2 regions of the Janthinobacterium sp. YR213 genome follow, and region 2 is predicted to be linked to the other one. Evidence: predicted binding sites of a transcription regulator. Region 2 holds the regulator's gene; the other holds the start of a gene.
What was found. Region 2 encodes HrcA, which represses chaperone genes, less so after heat shock. Its sites were predicted from a motif close to TTAGCACTCNNNNNNNNNGAGTGCTAA; they were not measured.
Positions count from the first base shown of each region.

Region 1: rpoH (RNA polymerase sigma factor RpoH) is a predicted target of HrcA. The motif match lies at 2,163-2,189, and genes of this name have one in related genera.

Region 1 is NZ_FNDA01000007.1:199,806-204,014, reverse strand. Features, by position in the region: gene ftsY (signal recognition particle-docking protein FtsY) at 1-263, shown strand, start outside; gene BLT98_RS26215 (cell division ATP-binding protein FtsE) at 272-1,015, shown strand; gene ftsX (permease-like cell division protein FtsX) at 1,012-1,932, shown strand; gene rpoH (RNA polymerase sigma factor RpoH) at 2,348-3,247, shown strand; gene BLT98_RS26200 (hypothetical protein) at 3,338-3,604, opposite strand; gene BLT98_RS26195 (hypothetical protein) at 3,784-4,209, shown strand, end outside.
Region 2 is NZ_FNDA01000002.1:128,052-132,260, reverse strand. Features, by position in the region: gene BLT98_RS09805 (outer membrane protein assembly factor BamE) at 1-434, opposite strand, end outside; gene fur (ferric iron uptake transcriptional regulator) at 630-1,061, shown strand; gene hrcA (heat-inducible transcriptional repressor HrcA) at 1,110-2,126, opposite strand; gene BLT98_RS09790 (HAD family hydrolase) at 2,229-2,954, opposite strand; gene BLT98_RS09785 (hypothetical protein) at 3,199-3,798, shown strand; gene BLT98_RS09780 (DUF4369 domain-containing protein) at 3,834-4,209, shown strand, end outside.

The DNA.
Region 1 (4,209 bases), on a different contig from region 2:
TGGATGGCGCACCGCATGAAACCTTGCTCGTCATCGACGGCAACACGGGCCAGAATGCCCTCACGCAAGTGAAGGCCTTCGACGATGCCCTGCAGTTGAGCGGCCTGGTAATCACCAAGCTGGACGGTACCGCCAAGGGCGGCGTGCTGGCGGCAATTGCCCGCGTACGTCCCGTGCCCGTGTATTTCATCGGCATCGGTGAGAAAATTGAAGACTTGCAGCCTTTCGTGGCTGCCGAATTTGTCGAAGCGCTGCTCGGATAAGCCCATACATGATTGAATTTCAGCACGTCTCCAAGCAATACTCCCCCGATGCCGTGGCGCTCAGCGACATTTCGCTCAGTATTGCCAAGGGCGAGCTGGTGTTCCTGGCTGGCCCGTCCGGCGCAGGCAAATCCACCTTGCTGAAAATGATCGCCGCCATGGAACGCCCCACGTCGGGCAAGCTGATCGTCAATGGCCAGGACATGGCGAAGATCAAGCCGGCCGGCGTGCCGTTTTTGCGCCGTAACATGGGCCTGATCTTCCAGCAGCAAAAATTGCTCAACGACCGCTCCATCCTGGCCAACGTCATGCTGCCGCTGCTCGTCGTCGGCGCCCACAAGGCGGCCGCCGAACAGCGCGCGCGCGCCGCGCTCGACAAGGTGGGACTGCTGGACCGCGCCATGGCGCGACCGCTGTCGCTGTCGGGCGGCGAGCAGCAGCGCGTGTCGATCGCGCGCGCCATCGTCAACCGGCCGCAGATCATCCTGGCCGACGAACCGACGGCCAACCTGGACCGCGCCAGCGCCAACAAGGTGCTCGACGCCCTGAAAGCATTCCACTCCGTGGGCGTGACCTGCCTCATTTCCAGCCATGACGAACAGATGCTCGACGCCGCCGCCCGCGTGATCCACCTGAAAAACGGCCAGCTGGTCGCCATCGACAAGGCCACGCAGGCGCCCGTCTTCGCGCCGCCCGATCCCGATTTTGCGCCCTCTCCCGACCAGGACGACGCGCAGGGAGAACAGGCATGAGAGGCTGGTTCCGTCAACACCGCTTCGCCCTGGGTTCGGCGCTGATTCACTTGCGCAAGTCGCCGGGCGGCTTTCTATTGAACGTGCTCGTCGTCGCCATCGCCCTGTCGCTGCCGTTCGCCGGCTTGACCATGCTCGACAATGTCCGCCCCATGTCGGAACAGATGTCGGTCGACCCGGAAATCAGCGTCTTCCTGAAGATCGACACGCCGCGCGAGCAAGCCGTGGCCCTGGCGAGCGCCATGCGCAAAATCGTGGGCCCGCAAAAGGCAAAGATCGTCTTCATCCCGCGCGAACAGGCACTGGACTCGCTGAAAAACAAGAGCGGCCTGGCCGATGTGCTCAGCACCCTGGGCGACAATCCCCTGCCCGACAGCTATGTGCTGAAACTCGATGCCTTCAGCAGCGCCAGCGAAGCGCAGGATGTCGATGCGGTGGCGGAACAGTTGCGCCAGCTGCCATTCGTGGAATCGGCGCAAGTCGATTCGGCCTGGGTCAAGCGCCTGGCGGCCCTGCTGGGCGTGCTGCGCCTAGTGCTGCTGCTGCTGGCGATCACGCTGGGCGTGGCCGTGATCGCCGTGGTCTTCAATACCATCCGCCTGCAGGTGATGCAGCAGCGCGATGAAATCAGCATCTCGAAATTGATCGGCGCCACCGATACCTTCATCCACCGCCCCTTCTATTACACGGGCGCCCTGCTGGGCCTGTGCGCCGGTGCGCTGGCCCTGGGCGCCGTGGCGCTGGCCTTGCAGCCGCTGAATACCGCGATTGCCGAGTTTGCCCGCCTGTATGCGTCCGAATTCCAGCTGGTGCCGCTGGCGCCGCTGCCGATGGCCGGCTTGCTGGCCGTCAGCGCCGGCCTGGGCCTGATCGGCGCCTTCCTCTGCGTGCAGCGCCACCTGGCGCGCCTGAACTGACCTTCCTTTCCATGGCGGCGCTCCCGCGCCGCCATGCGTCTCGCCATCCCCATATTGCTGCTATATTGATATTAAGCAAGTATTCTTAAGGCTCGCTTCAGCCAGAGGCCGTAGACTGGCCATGTTGTCGTAAAGCGGCCTGCGGCGCTGTTCAGATCGCTTTTTACAGATGTATATCAAGCATTCATTCGCCATAGCATTTAGGCTATCAGGTCGATTAAATGTGCTGATTGGCACTCTCAAGCAGAGAGTGCTAATATAGGGACATACCAACAGCAGAACCGCCATGGACGCCAGATCAAGATGGTGCCGCGATCTGCAAAGTGCAAGACCGAATACGCAAAAACGAAGATACGAGCTGCCACGTCGCGTGACGTGGCCAACTGGAACAAAGCAAGACTACGAGGGAGAAAACATGACTATGATGTCCGCAACGTCCGCATTGGTTCCGACCAAAAGTAATGCGCTGGGCCTCGGGTTCACTGGCAATCTGGGCAATATCGACGCCTATATTTCGGCCGTGAACCGCCTGCCCATGTTGACCCATGACGAAGAAATTTCGCTGGCAACACGCCTGCGTGAAAAAAATGACCTGGCCGCCGCGCAAGAACTGGTGCTGTCGCACCTGCGCCTGGTGGTCTCAATTGCCCGCGGCTACCTGGGCTATGGCTTGCCGCACGCCGACCTGATTCAGGAAGGCAATATCGGCTTGATGAAAGCCGTGAAGCGTTTCGATCCGGACCAGGGCGTGCGCCTGGTGTCGTACGCCATGCACTGGGTGAAAGCCGAGATGCACGAGTACATCCTGAAAAACTGGCGCCTGGTCAAGGTCGCGACGACGAAGGCGCAGCGCAAGCTGTTCTTCAACCTGCGCAGCCACAAGACGGGCCTGGACGCGATGACGCCAAAGCAGATCGATGCGCTGGCCAAGCTGCTCGACGTGAAGCGCGAAGAAGTGATCGAGATGGAAACCCGCTTGAGCGGCCGCGACATCGCGCTGGAATCGCCGACCGACGATGAGGACGACAAGTTTTCGCCGATCGCCTATCTGTCGTCGGAGCAAAGCGAGCCGACCAAGGTACTGGAAGCGGAACAAGTGACGCGTCTGCAATCGGAAGGCCTGGAAACGGCACTGTCGAAGCTGGACGCCCGTTCGCGCCGCATCATCGAAGCGCGCTGGCTGGCCAACGACGACGGCTCCGGCGCCACCCTGCACGCGCTGGCAGAAGAGTTCGGCGTATCGGCCGAACGCATCCGCCAGATCGAAGTGGCGGCGCTGAAAAAAATGAAGGGCGCCCTGGCCGCCTACGTGTAATCGCAAGCAATGCCGCAATGCAAAAGGCGCCGCAAGGCGCCTTTTAGTTTTATAACTTGATATTTATCAACAGATAAACATTGTCAGCCCTTACGCTGCAGCCAAGCCCTTGGTGATCAGCTCGGCGACCAATTCATTCAGATCCGCGCCACGTTCCTTGGCCAGGGTCTGCAATTGCAAGACCAGATCGCTGTTCAGCTTGACGGCGAATGGCACCAGGCCCAGGGCCTGATCGCGCTTGCGCTGCTCGCGGCGGTCGATGACCACCGCTTCCTTACCGAATGCACCGGCGCCGGGAACATTCATCTTTCCCATCAGTTTCTTGGCATCGCTTTTGGCCAGGTCGGTTTTTTTCATGGTTGTTTCCTGATTTTCAAAACAGCCATTCTACGCAGTAATCGGCGCGCCGCGTGGCTGGCGCATCAATTCACCGGCAGCACGCCAATAGTGCGCCGTAAAAATATCATTTTGTTACTATCATTTTCATCCCACGCGTGAACAAGCACGCCGGGGACGCTCCACCTGAAAGGAAAAACATGCATTATCTGACCCGCTCTTACCGTACCGTGCTGCTTCCCCTGTTCTTCGCCTGCCTGGCCGTGCTGGCTGGCTGCGGCGCGGCCGGCAGCGCTGGCGACGCGGAAAACACGCCGCGCAGCGTCACCCACGTGCTGTCGCCGGGCGAACAGGTGGCCATCACGGCCACCGACACCCTGAAACTCGAACGTGTCAACGACAGCCGCTGCCGCAAGGGCGCCGTGTGCGTGTGGAAAGGCTACGTCAGCTACAGTTTCAGTTTGCTCAATAGCGCAGGCGCCACGGACATCGTCTTGTCCGACTCCATGCCCGGCGCCGCCAGTTCCGTCACCGTCAACCACCTGACGTTTACCCTGCTCGACGTCGATCCGGCCACGCCGCCCGCCCTGAATGCGGCCGAGCCCACGTACCGGGTCAAAGTGAAA
Region 2 (4,209 bases):
CGGTCGATGTATTCTTTCTCCGTCGGCAAGTTGCCGCCTTCAAAACGTTCAACCTTGCCATCCTTGCCGAAGTACACGACCACGCGGCTGCTGGTGGTTTCGCCACTGCCCCGGGCCAGGCGGAATGGATAATCCCAGCGGTCGGCATGGAAGATATCGGTCAGCAGCGAGGTGCCGAGGACGAAACGCACCTGGTCGCGCGTCATGCCCACTTTCAACTGGGCCAGCATCTCTTCGGAGACAAAGTTGCCTTGTTGAATGTCAGGACGGTAGGGCGAGAAAAACCACATGAATTTTTGCAGCGGCGTAATGGTGGTCGTTTGTGCGCCCTGTTCGGGGACCAGTTCCTTGCCTTCTTTTTGAGCAGCTGCCGGCTTTTCGCCAAGGATGCCACGGCTGGCGCAGCCGGACATGGCCAGCGCGACACAGACCATGCCTGCCACGACTGGTGCTCGAAATGAAATACGGTGCCAGAGAGATGGCAATACAGCCGGTGTTACGCGCATAAATGACCTCAATTTGATGAACAAAACGCCAGGAGTGGCCGGCCTGCCAAAAAATGCATATTTTGGCACTCCCCGCTAAAACGCTATATGATAAAGCACCTGACCCACATACGAGCAACAAACATGAGTAACAATCCTAGTGATCTCAAGGCAAGCGGCCTGAAAGCCACCCTGCCACGGCTGAAGATACTCGATATCTTCCAGAGTAGCCCGGTACGCCACCTGACCGCGGAAGACGTCTACAAGATTCTGCTGGCCGACAATATGGATGTCGGCTTGGCAACTGTCTACCGCGTCCTGACGCAATTCGAACAGGCCGGCTTGCTCAACCGCAACCATTTTGAAACCGGCAAGGCGATTTTCGAACTCAACGAAGGTTCCCACCACGACCACCTGGTGTGCCTCGACTGTGGCCGGGTCGAGGAATTCTTCGACGAAGACATCGAAGTGCGCCAGCAAAAGGTAGCCGAAGAGCGCGGCTTCAAGATCGCCGAACACGCCTTGGCCATCTACGGCAACTGCATCAAGACGGCTTGCCCGCACAAAACCGCCTGACCACAGCTGGCCGCTCCCACGGGGCGGCTGGCGCGCCAGGCATTACGATCAATGATGGCTGAGCGCGCTTGACAGCAACTTGGCCGTGATATCGACAATCGGGATGACGCGCTCGTAGGCCATGCGCGTCGGTCCGATCACTCCCAGCGTGCCCACGATCTTGCCGTTGACTTCATACGGCGCCGTCACCACGCTCATCTCATCCATCGGCACCAGGTTCGATTCGCCGCCGATGAATATCTGCACGCCCGTCGCCTTGCTCGATACATCGAGCAGCTGCATCAAACCCGTTTTTTGCTCGAACATGTCGAACATCTGGCGCAGCGAATGCATATTCGATGACAGATCGCTCACGCTGAGCAAGTTGCGCTCGCCGGAAATCACCATGTCATCGCTATGGTCGGCCATCGCTTCGCTGCCCGCTTCCACGGCCGCCTGCATCAGGCTGCCCATATCGTCGCGCAACTGGCGCAACTCACCCTGCAGGCGCACGCGCACGGCATCGAATGACAGGCCGCCATAATTCTGGTTGATGTAATTGGCCGATTGCACCAGTTGCGCCGGAGTATAGTCGGCCTCCGTCAGCAATAAACGGTTCTGCACGTCGCCGCCGGGGGCGACGATGACGAGCAGGATGCGTTTTTCGGACAGGCGCAGGAATTCGATTTGCTGGAATACGGATTCGCGGCGCGGAGTGAGCACGACGCCGGCAAACTGCGACAGCGACGACAGCATCTGCGCCGCGTTGGCGATGGTTTTTTGCGGTTGCGGCGTCTGCAGGCGCATGCGCGACTCCACCAGATGCTCGTCCAGGTGCCGGACGGTCAGCAAGGTATCGACAAAGATGCGGTAGCCGCGCGGCGTGGGGATGCGTCCGGCCGAGGTGTGAGGGCTGGACACATAACCGAGCTCTTCCAGGTCGGCCATGATGTTGCGGATCGTGGCCGGCGACAGGTCCAGGCCGGAAATTTTCGACAAGGCGCGCGAACCGACCGGCAGGCCGTCGGCGATATATCGCTCGACCAGGGCTTTCAGCAGTGTTTGGGCACGTGTATCGAGTTGCATGGTGTTTTATTTAAGCAAGTATGTTGTTAAGCAAGCGGCAACGAAAGCGGCCGAACGTGCATCAACAGCGCCTATTATGCACGTTCGCCCGGTCTGCGGCGATCAATCTTCCAGTTGCCCCTGCAGCCACAGCAGCAATTCATCGAAGTTGGCGCAGATGGCGTCGGGCTGCACGCCGGCGGCCATCTGCGCGTCGCTGCCCTTGCGGTTCATCCACACGGCGCGCATGCCCGCCCCTTGCGCTCCCGTGACGTCGAAATACAAGTCGTCGCCCACATACACGGCCTCATGCGGCGCCACGCCCAGCGCGGCGCAAGCGGCCAGGAAGATGCTCGCGTCAGGCTTGGCCACGCCGAAATCGCTGGCGGCGATGGAGACTTTAAAATGCTGTGCCAGGCCGATAATTTCAAGGTCCGCATTGCCATTCGAAATCGAGCCGACCAGCATGCGCTGACCCATCCAGGCAAGGCCAGGCAAGACGTCGTCATACGGCTGGACGCGATGGCGCGCAGCCAGGAACTGCGCGATGGCGCCATCGACCAGGACAGGATCCTCGCCGGCCGCCTCGAAGGCGGCCAGCAAGCCCGCGCGGCGCAACTCGATCAGGTTGCCATGGAAATGCGGTTGTTCATGGAGCATGGCCAGGCGGTGCTGGCGCAGCACCTCGATGGAAAACTGCTGCGCCACCTTGGGCGCATGCGTGGCCAGCCAGTCGTGCAGAAGGGTTTCCGCGGCGGCAATCACGGGCGCGATGGGCCACAAGGTATCGTCGAGGTCGAACAGGATGGCCTTGGGCGGCACGGCAGGTTTTACAGGGGCAAGGGACATGGGATTCACGGTGGATGCCACGCCACAGTGCGCAGCCTGCCTCTATTGTCGCATTGATCGCCGCCGCCGGCATGGCTGCGCCTCCATGAAATGGGGCCGGGCCAGCGCTTCCCGGCGAAAAATTGTTACAGGGTGATACAAGGCAAGATCATTCAGCTTGCCAGATAGACTAAAATAGGCGCCATTCCAATGCGGCGCCAGCGTCCGCGTTGCGCTACCCAACCTAATTCGTTTTGGAGAATGTATGAAAAATTTGTACCTGCGCTCGATGCTGGCGGCGGCTTGCGCCGTCACACTGGCAGCCTGCGGTGGCAGCGGCGGCAACCTGTATCTGCAAGGCCAAGTCGTCGGCCTGGCCAAAGATGGCCTGATTCTCCTGAATGACGGGGAAAGCTTGCCGATTCCTGCGGGCCAGGCCAGCTTTGTTTTCACCAAGCTGGTCAAGAACGATGACCGCTACAATATCACTATCGCACAACAGCCCAAGGGTGCCGTTTGCACCATTATCAATGGCGTCGGCAAGGCATCGAGCTACTCCGTGACTACAGCCCAGGTGAACTGCCAGACCAACGCCTACCCGTTGAGCGGCACGGTCACGGGCCTGACCACGGATGGTTTGCGCCTGGTGATGGGCCCCAACGGCACCACCCTGCTGGCTGGCGCCACCACCTACGAATTCAAAAGCGTTGATGACGGCGCCTCGTACGGCATTTCCATACTGGCTCAGCCAACGGGCCTGACGTGCCGCTTCCAGGGTTCCAGCAGTGCCGATGGCAGCGATACGGTCGGCAAGATGGGATCTGCCGCCACGACCGCAGCCACACTTGACTGCAAGCCGCAGTAATCCTTGCGATCCGTCACCTATTTTTGGAGAAATACATGAAGTTATCCTGCTTGCGCCCTATCGCCGCACTGCTGCTGACCTTGGGACTGGCCGCTTGCGGCGGCAAGGCCTCGTATGATGTCAGCGGCACGATCTCAGGCTTGAACAATGAAGGACTGATCCTGGTCAATAGCGGCGACTCCCTGCCGGTTCCTGCGGGGAAAACAGCGTTTACCTTTGCCAAGCGCATCGACTATGGTACCGACTACAACATCACCATCCAGCAGCAACCGGCGCACATGACTTGCAGCATCAGCGGTGGTTCCGGTTCGGCTGGTCATTACCTCACTATCAGCGCCGCTGTTGCTTGCGCGCAAAACAGATATACCGTGGGTGGCACGATTTCCGGCCTGACGGTGGACGGTCTGGTGC